Regions from separate parts of the Pseudoalteromonas sp. ABV4_021 genome, predicted to be linked through region 3. Evidence: predicted binding sites of a transcription regulator. Region 3 holds the regulator's gene; each other region holds the start of a gene.
What was found. Region 3 encodes FliA, which starts transcription of late flagellar genes. Its sites were predicted from a motif close to CTAAAGNTNNNNNNNNNNNNGCCGATA; they were not measured.

Region 1 (3,282 bases), 330 kb from region 3:
TGAGACATTATTGGCACCCAGTTGTATCAACATACCTTTAAGCAGTTGTTGGAACGATTTCTGGTCATCAATAATTAAAATGGACTTATCTTTGAGTGGATTTTCGCTGTTTTGACTCATTTATATACAGATTAGCGCTAGATTCTTATAACTATAGCAAGTTAACCACAATAGAAAATAATGTCGATCAAATATCAGTTAAAACGTAGTAAAAATCGTAAAACACTCGCTATAAAAATTAAAGCAAAAGAAGTATTTGTTTATGCTCCTATGCATTTAAAACAAGACTTTATTGAACAATGGTTAATGCAAAAACAAGGTTGGATTAATAAGCACTTAGAAAAGCAGATTAAACGTGTTGATGCAGCGTCGGTATTAACGCAAAAAACACTTTCTATTTTAGGTGAAGAGATCAATTTAATATTTGTAGAAGGGCAGGTAAAAAGTAACGTTGAATTAGTTGACGGGGTACTGTCTATTAATACATCGCGACGTGTAAAAAATGTAAGTGATAAGCAGCTGGCATTAATCGCTGATTTTGCAAAAAATAAACTTACTAATTATTGCAGCGCCAAGGCGCAGCGATTGGCTAAACAAATCAACGAGTCATTTCACAGTGTAAGTGTTAAACATGTGCGCAGTCGTTGGGGCGCATGTGATTCGAAACGCCGATTACAATTTAATTTACAGCTAGTATGTGCACCATTATGGGTAATTGAATATGTTGTTGCACATGAGGTAGCGCATTTAAAAGTAATGGATCATAGCCGTAGGTTTTGGCAAGCGGTTGAGAGCATCTATCCAGATTATCGAAAAGCTGAAAACTGGCTTAAAGAAAACGGATATAAATTGGATATTTTTAAACTTGAGTAGAGTTAGATGAACTTCAGAAAGAAAGTGGTGGAGGGGGACGGATTCGAACCATCGAAGGCAATGCCGTCAGATTTACAGTCTGATCCCTTTGGCCGCTCGGGAACCCCTCCACTGAAGTAGGCGCAATATTAGTGAAGCTTTATCTTACTGTAAAGCACTTTTTATAAAAAAGTGGCCAACCGCTCAAAATGCAATCACAACAGCTAAATTTCATACAAAACTGTTCAGAATAACGGCTAGAATCAAATTCGTTATTCATCCTTGGCGCTCGTGTACGAGCTAACTTGCTTAAATAAAGAAGAGTAATAAGTGTCTGGTTGGGGCGTTCGATTATTTCTTAACGCAACCTAGCGCTAATTTACGCGCTGTGAATATACGCATTTTCGATAAGGGTTAGAATAGAGAATTTTGGGTGTTTAAATTCAAATTATGCATATGCAATTAATCGCTTAATGTGAATATCAATAAGTTAAATAAGTTGACTTAGCACCAGATAACATTTCGCTTTTTGGAATTTGGAATTTGGAATTTGGAATTTGGAATTTGGAATTTGGAATTTGGAATTTGGAATTTGGAATTTGGAATTTGGAATTTGGAATTTGGAATAAAAGATAAGTGGTGGAGGGGGACGGATTCGAACCATCGAAGGCAATGCCGTCAGATTTACAGTCTGATCCCTTTGGCCGCTCGGGAACCCCTCCACGAGAACGAGGCGAATATTAACAAACTAAAAAATTAAGTAAAGGTTAAAGCTAAAGTTTTTTTGAATTTTGTCGATAACAGCTTTGTTATTAATCAGATTGACTATTAAAGATGCAAATCGAACAAATCATCACACATGAAGCGCAACTTGGAGAGCAACTTTCTCACAGTGTTAAAGAGCAGCGCCATTCTGATTTTGCACTTTTACTTTCTTTATTAAGTAATGACGCGACGGAGTTTTCACAATTTCAGCTAATAAAAAGCGAAAAGTCACCGAGTGCTGATCCGCTTCTTTCATACGCAAAGGTCGCAGCAGGCCCGAAAAAGCCATTAGCAAGTGAACCGTTTAACGGCTTGCTTGGTGAATACAATCGTACATTGTTAGAAAACCAAGGGTTAATCGCGATTCAATTTAATGAATGTTTAAAGCCTGAACCTTTCACTTGTAAGAATGATAAAAACTACATTCCGCCCTTAGTTGTTGATAATTGCCCGCCTGCGGTACAAAAGAAGTTACACAGCGCTAAGCAAATTGGACTTAGGAATAACGAAATGGATGTCGACAATTTTTATCAAAGTATTGAAAAGAGCCAAGAGTACAGCTTTGCTTCTGTCGCTTAGTAAAGCTTGCCGTAACGGCTCATAGGGCTGTTTTATTAAACACTAACTGAATCAGTATTTTGTAATTTTAATCTTTGTTCAAATAGTGCTAGTTAATAGCTGCCTTGCTATTAAATATATATTTGACGGGTTTATGCCTTTTTTCAAAATGCGTTGCGCGAGTGGTCGTTGGTCAGGTAGTGGCTTAGCTTGTGCGCTAAATACTTTGGTTTTTGTTCGTAGTTTAACTTTGAAGAAAAGCCAAGAGGAAAAGTTAAGCGGAAAAAACTGCATAAAAACTTATCGCGAAACTCAATTATTATCATCCATGTGCATTATCTGAATGTATCTAAAAGAATGGGTATTTTGGTATTGGTGGATGGGGGTTGAGAAATAGGGGACGCTATCTAATTGGGCTACCCTATTAAAACTTTCAGTCAACGTCTTAATTTTGGTGATAGGCTACGACAATGTTGCTTAGACTGAGACTATGTACATTAAAAAATGATTACGACCTACTTAGCTACCATGACACTTTTTAAACTTTTTACCACTACCACACGGACAGGTATCGTTTCTGCCTAGCTTAGTTTCGTTATGAGGAGTAAGGGTGCCGTCTAAATAGCGCCACTGATCTTCTTCAATAATAAAGTTTGATACTTCTTCAAGCTGGCAGTAGTAGCCGTCGCAAATATACTCTGCTTTAAAATGCACTTTGGCTGAATCGCCTTGCTCATTAAAACTATTCACCGTAAGCTTTATAAAATCAGCAAGTTCGGCAAATAACTTTATTTCTCTAACACTGTTTTCGGCACGTTTAGCAAGTGCATAGGTGTTATGAATATATTCACTGTTATTTACACAGTATGCAGAATAGCGAGAGCGCATTAGCTGCTCTGCATTATCTGCTTTTTTTTCACCATTGATGATGGGTGCACAACATTGCTCAAATGCTTGTGCTGTTCCACAGTAACACATAAATAGATTTCGTTTTTCAAAACCAGTATTTTAACAGAGAGTAGGGTTTGCCGTCACACCTTTGCTAGCTGCAAAGTGGTAGAAATATCCATTAAACTCTGTTTGGTTTGCATAGAGTGAACTAAGCGT
Region 2 (3,282 bases), 160 kb from region 3:
GAAGACCTGCTGCATCGTCCGCTGCACTGTTAACACGTAAACCTGATGATAAACGCTGAAAAGACGTGCTTAACGCATTTGTCGAATTTGATAATTGACGCTGTGCGTTCAATGATGTGATGTTTGAATTTACATATAAAGCCATGATTCTCGCCCTCTTCTATCTGCGGTATTTACCGCCAAACAACTCGTTTGATTAAGATATCGACACGTCAAAAAGATTCTTTAATCAATTTTTACAAGTAAGCCACTAGAAGAAAAATAACCAACAAATAAACAAAGAGTTACTTTAATAAATTAATCACAAAATGCTTTTAATTTTGAAGCATGATTCGTTCTGATTATTCTAGTTTAGAGGTGTAATTGTTTAGTTTGGGCTCTATGAATACGGTATATGGGAGGGATATTATTCAGTCAAATATTTATAGATCACACCACTCAGTGTGATCTATAAAAAGCATTACGATTACTATTTATTACAGCAATGACAACGCAATTTGCGGCTGCTGGTTAGCCTGCGCTAACATTGAGCTTGAAGCCTGTTGTAATACTTGGTTACGCGCCAATGCCGCACTTTCTGCTGCAAAGTCTGTATCCATGATACGTGACTTAGATGCTGCTACATTTTCTGCTACGTTGTTTAAGTTACGAATAGTCGAACTAAAACGGTTTTGCTTCGCACCAAGATCAGCACGTACACCGTTCACTGTTGACAACGCATCATCTAGTGCACCTATAGCTGTTTGTGCGCCTGCAGCAGTACTGATAGAGTCATCAGAAAGCGCAAGTCCTGTTGAGTTCATATTTGTCGTTACTTTTAACGTAATAGTCTGGTTTGCATCCGCACCAACTTGGAAGTCTGTGTCGTACGTACCATCTAAAATATTTACACCACCAAAGCTCGTATCACTTGCAACACGATCAATCTCAGCAGATAGCTCTGTGAATTCTTTTTGCAGTGCATCACGATCCGAATCAGTATTTGAACCATTCGCTGATTGAATTGCCAATACACGCATACGTTGCAACATATTTGAGGTTTCTTCTAACGCACCTTCTGCTGTTTGCGATAGTGAAATACCATCGTTCGCATTACGTGCACCTTGGTTCAAACCCTGTACTTGCGAGTTTAAACGTGTACCAATTTGTAAACCTGCCGCATCATCTGCTGCACTGTTTACACGTAAACCAGACGATAAACGCTGGAATGATGTTGATAATGCCTCACTCGAACGAGAGAGTTGTCTTTGAGAATTCAAAGACATTATATTTGAGTTAACACTTAAAGCCATGAGAGCCTCCAATAATAATTAACATAGGAACTATCAGTAGCAAGAGAGAGAGTAAGCTACAGATAGTTTTCTGTCCCATCTTCGTTATCGGCGCCCGTCTAAAACCCTTGAGCTTTTTTTTAAACTTTTTAACAAAAAGTAAAAAGCGGCCATTAGGCCGCTTTTTTATGAGAGAGGGAGTACTAACTTGATTAACTAGGAAAGAGTGTTAACCAATTAGCGACAATGCGATTTGTGGTTGTTGATTTGCCTGAGCTAACATTGAGCTTGATGCCTGTTGTAGCACCTGATTACGTGCAAGGCCTGCACTCTCCGCCGCAAAGTCTGTATCCATTATGCGTGATTTCGACGCCGATACGTTTTCTGAAACATTGTTTAAGTTACGAATAGTCGAACTAAAACGGTTTTGCTTCGCACCTAAGTCAGCTCGTACACCATTTACGATTGATAAAGCATCATCTAGTGCTGTAATCGCTGTTTGCGCACCTGCTGCTGTACTAATTGAGTCATCTGAAAGTGCAAGACCCGTTGAGTTCATATTAGTCGTGATTTTAACCTGAATTGTTTGGTTCGCATCTGGTCCTACTTGATAGTCTGTATCATATGTACCATCTAAGATATTTACACCACCAAACGTTGTATCACTTGCTACACGGTCTATCTCTGCCGATAATTCAGCAAACTCTTTTTGTAGTGCATCACGGTCTGAATCTGTGTTTGAACCATTCGCCGATTGAATCGATAAAACACGCATACGTTGCAACATGTTTGACGTTTCTTCTAGTGCGCCTTCTGCTGTTTGCGCAAGTGAAATACCATCATTCGCGTTACGTGCGCCTTGGTTTGCACCATTTACTTGCGATTGTAAACGTGTGCCAATTTGTAAACCGGCCGCATCGTCTGCTGCACTGTTAACACGTAAACCTGATGATAAACGCTGAAAAGACGTGCTTAACGCATTTGTTGAATTCGATAATTGACGCTGTGCGTTCAATGATGTGATGTTTGAATTTACATATAAAGCCATGATTCTCGCCCTCTTCTATCTGCGGTATTGACCGCCAAACAACTCGTTTGATTAAGATATCGACAATAAGGGGGATGACTTTAGAAAAAATTTAATAAAATTTATAGCCCCTGATAAATCAAGGGCTTTAGAACGGTTATCCCTGAAGTAGTGACAACGCGATTTGAGGTTGTTGGTTAGCTTGCGCTAACATTGAGCTTGATGCTTGTTGTAGAACCTGATTACGCGCCAATGCTGCACTTTCTGCTGCAAAGTCCGTATCCATAATACGAGATTTTGACGCTGAAACGTTTTCAGCAACACTTTTTAAGTTACGAATAGTTGAACTAAAGCGGTTTTGTTTAGCACCCAGATCTGCACGCACTGCATTAACTGTCGATAGCGCATCATCAAGCGCTGCGATTGCAGTTTGAGCTCCAGCTGCAGTACTGATTGAATCATCAGAAAGTGCAAGCCCTGTTGTATTCATATTAGTGGTAATTTTCACTTGAATCGTTTGATTGGCATCTGGACCGACTTGATAGTCTGTGTCATAAGTACCATTTAAGATATTTACACCACCAAATGTTGTATCAGTTGCAACGCGATCAATCTCAGATTGTAATTCAGAAAACTCTTTTTGCAGTGCCTCACGATCAGAATCTGTATTTGAACCATTTGCCGATTGAATTGATAAAACACGCATACGCTGTAGCATGTTTGTTGTTTCTTCTAATGCACCTTCTGCAGTCTGCGACAGTGAAATACCATCATTTGCGTTACGTGCACCTTGGTTTGCACCATTTACTTGCGATTGTAAACGAGTACCTATTTGCAAACCTGCCGCATCGTCTGCTGCACTATTAACACGAAGACCTGATGATAAACGTTGGAACGATGTACTTAATGCATTGGTTGAGTTCGCTAACTGCCTTTGAGCATTAAGTGACGTTATATTGGAATTTACATATAAAGCCATTTTTT
Region 3 (3,282 bases):
CGCTAATCACAACAGATACCTATCGTATTGGCGCATATGAGCAATTATCGACTTATGGTCGCATTATTGGCTGCCCGGTAAAGCAAGTTAAAAATGCAGAAGAACTCACTGAAATTCTTTATCATTTAAGAAATAAGCGTCTAGTATTAATTGATACAGCGGGAATGAGCCAACGAGATATACGTTTGACTGAGCAACTCAACACCTTAATGCGCAATAGCCGAGTAGATATTCGCAGTTACCTTGTGTTAAGTTCAACAGCACAGCTTGAAGTACAGCAAGAGGCGATAAAACAGTTCAAACAGGTACAGTTAAGTGGTTGTATCTTCACAAAACTTGATGAATGTCTAAGTTTAGGTGAAATTATCAGTGTAGCCATTCAAAATCGTCTGCCAATAGGCTATCTTACCAATGGGCAGCGTGTACCAGAGGACATTCGTGTGGCAAATGCGGAAAAATTGGTCAGCAAAGCTCAGCAGTTGTATGCAAAACGAACAAACGCGCAAGCAAGACGTGCATCAAGCATGGCGCATCAAGCAGTAGGAATGTATGATTAACCCAGAATTAGATCAAGCTAGTGGCCTGCGGAAAATGACAAACAATAACAAGGCTGTAAAAGTAATTGCGGTAACTGGAGGTAAAGGGGGAGTTGGTAAAACTAATGTCTCTCTAAACATGGCAATCGCCATGGCCCAGCAAGGCCAAAAAGTACTGGTCCTCGATGCCGATTTGGGTTTAGCAAACTGTGACGTAATGCTGGGTTTGCGCGTAGAACGTAATCTTTCTCACGTGCTTTCAGGTGAATGTGACCTTGAAGATATTTTAGTTGAAGGGCCGTACGGTATGAAAATCGTACCTGCGACATCTGGCTCTCAAAACATGGTGGAATTAACGCCTTCAGAACACGCTGGCCTTATTCGCGCTTTTGGCGAATTAGACTCACACTACGATGTATTAGTTGTTGACACCGCGGCCGGTATTTCAGATATGGTGCTTAGTTTTTCGCGCGCTTCACAAGATGTGCTTGTTGTTGTGTGTGATGAACCAACGTCAATAACCGATGCTTATGCACTGATTAAAGTGTTAAGTCGTGAGCACGGTGTATATAAATTTAAAATAGTTGCGAACATGGTACGCAGCTTAAAAGAAGGCCAAGAGCTTTTCGCAAAGTTATCAAAAGTAACTGACCGCTTTTTAGATGTATCGCTTGAGCTAGTCGCAACAGTTCCATTTGATGAAAATATTCGAAAAGCGATTCGTAAACAAAAAACCATTGTCGACGTATTTCCAAAATCGCCTGCAGCAATTGCGTTCAAAGCACTTGCGACTAAAGCGGCGAGCTGGCCAATTCCAAATCAGCCGTCAGGACACCTAGAGTTTTTCATTGAGAAACTGGTTAGTAATTAGGAACGCCTATGAAAAGAACCGCTGCCTATGCTAATCAAAATCAATTATCGCAACTTGTCGAACAGCATACGCCGTTGGTTAAACGCATTGCCTACCATATTTTAGCGCGTCTGCCGGCGAGCGTTATCGTCGAAGACCTCATTCAGGCGGGCATGATAGGACTAATTGAGGCTGCTAAGAACTTTGATGGCAGTAAAGGTGCGAGCTTTGAAACCTATGCGGGTATTCGTATTCGCGGTGCAATAATCGATGAAACGCGTAAAGGAGACTGGGTACCTCGCTCAGTACATAAAAACGCCCGTGAAGTCGCCGCGGTCATAAATCAGTTAGAATCATCACTCGGACGTGAACCAAAAGACAGTGAAGTAGCTGAAAAACTTGATATTACGTTAGATGAGTACCATCATATTCTAAGGGATATAAGCAATGGTAAAATTATCGGCATTGAAGATCTCGGTGTTGATGAAGATGTCATCGACGCAGGGCTCGGCAATAAAGAGCAAAATCCATTAGTTGATATTCAACAGGATAAATTTAATAAAGCGTTAGTAGAGGCAATACAAACTTTGCCAGAAAGAGAAGCGTTAGTGCTGTCACTTTACTACAATGATGAAATGAATTTAAAAGAAATTGGGCTGATTCTTGAAGTGAGTGAATCGAGAGTGAGCCAAATACATAGTCAGGCCATGGTGCGCCTTAAAGCAAAAGTCCATGACTGGATATAGAATAAAAGTAGTAAGTAAACAATTAGGTGCATACCTCACTGGAGGATATTTTGGATAAAAACATGAAAATTCTTGTAGTTGACGACTTTTCAACGATGAGAAGAATCATTAAAAACCTGTTAAGAGATCTTGGTTTCACAAACGTGCAAGAAGCAGACGACGGTAGCACTGCGCTACCAATGCTGCAAAACCAAGAGTTTGACTTTGTAGTTACGGATTGGAATATGCCAGGTATGCAAGGTATAGATTTGCTACGCGCGATTCGCGCGGATGACAGTCTAAAACACATACCGGTACTAATGGTAACTGCGGAAGCCAAAAAAGAGCAGATCATTGCTGCAGCGCAAGCAGGTGTAAACGGTTATATCGTTAAACCATTTACAGCAGCAACGCTTAAAACAAAGCTTGATAAAGTTTTTGAGCGTTTAGGCTAACGGGAAGGAGAGGTTTATGTCAGCAAGTGCTGCGCCTCAAATTACCTTAGAACAAGCTAAGCAGCTAGTTGCGTTTCTTGAAAACGATGAGCAACAACAAGCGCAAGAGCTGCTAAAGCAAGTTACGGCAATTGAGCAAGATGAATTATTTGGTGAGGTAGGCAAACTAACTCGTCAACTGCATGATTCATTGAAAAATTTTCAACTTGATACCACTTTATCGGCGTTAACAACTGAGTCTATTCCTGACGCAAAAGAACGTCTCAATTATGTTATGGAAATGACAGAGCAAGCTGCGAATACAACGATGGACGCCGTTGAAGCATCGCTGCCTATTGCCGATAACTTGCAAACAGGTCTCAACAATATTAAGCCCAAATGGGACAAATTAATGTCGCGAGATCTTAAAGTTGGTGAGTTTAAAGTGTTATGTCATGAGCTAAACGGCTTTATGGATGAAGCAAAAACAAATTCTGATAAATTAAATGCATTAATGACAGAAGTGCTCATGGCCCAGGGTTATCAGGACCTCACAGGTCAAGTTATTAGACGTGTAATCGAGCTTGTCCGCGAAGTCGAAGATAGCCTGATTCATATGTTAACCGTGTTTGGCACACCTGTAGAACATGATGAATCGCCTGAAACGACAATACAACAAGAACAACAAATGGTTGCTGATGGTGAATTAGACCAAGTAGCTGAAGGTCCAATTATAA

Region 1: a site for FliA is predicted at 1,626-1,652, ahead of ACXAFE_RS06175 (VC2046/SO_2500 family protein). Genes of this name have one in related genera too.
Region 2: a site for FliA is predicted at 1,378-1,404, ahead of ACXAFE_RS03800 (flagellin N-terminal helical domain-containing protein). Genes of this name have one in related genera too.

What each region holds. Positions count from the first base shown of each region.
Region 1 is NZ_JBSWVB010000001.1:1,301,314-1,304,595, forward strand. It holds gene ACXAFE_RS06155 (response regulator) at 1-120, opposite strand, end outside; gene ACXAFE_RS06160 (M48 family metallopeptidase) at 181-873, shown strand; tRNA gene ACXAFE_RS06165 (tRNA-Tyr) at 899-983, opposite strand; tRNA gene ACXAFE_RS06170 (tRNA-Tyr) at 1,490-1,574, opposite strand; gene ACXAFE_RS06175 (VC2046/SO_2500 family protein) at 1,687-2,196, shown strand; gene ACXAFE_RS06180 (YchJ family protein) at 2,695-3,153, opposite strand; gene ACXAFE_RS06185 (SulA-like leucine-rich domain-containing protein) at 3,184-3,282, opposite strand, start outside.
Region 2 is NZ_JBSWVB010000001.1:809,275-812,556, reverse strand. It holds gene ACXAFE_RS03805 (flagellin N-terminal helical domain-containing protein) at 1-145, opposite strand, end outside; gene ACXAFE_RS03800 (flagellin N-terminal helical domain-containing protein) at 477-1,292, opposite strand; gene ACXAFE_RS03795 (flagellin N-terminal helical domain-containing protein) at 1,501-2,319, opposite strand; gene ACXAFE_RS03790 (flagellin N-terminal helical domain-containing protein) at 2,456-3,277, opposite strand.
Region 3 is NZ_JBSWVB010000001.1:971,119-974,400, forward strand. It holds gene flhF (flagellar biosynthesis protein FlhF) at 1-557, shown strand, start outside; gene ACXAFE_RS04590 (MinD/ParA family ATP-binding protein) at 550-1,407, shown strand; gene ACXAFE_RS04595 (RNA polymerase sigma factor FliA) at 1,416-2,132, shown strand; gene cheY (chemotaxis response regulator CheY) at 2,183-2,566, shown strand; gene ACXAFE_RS04605 (protein phosphatase CheZ) at 2,583-3,282, shown strand, end outside.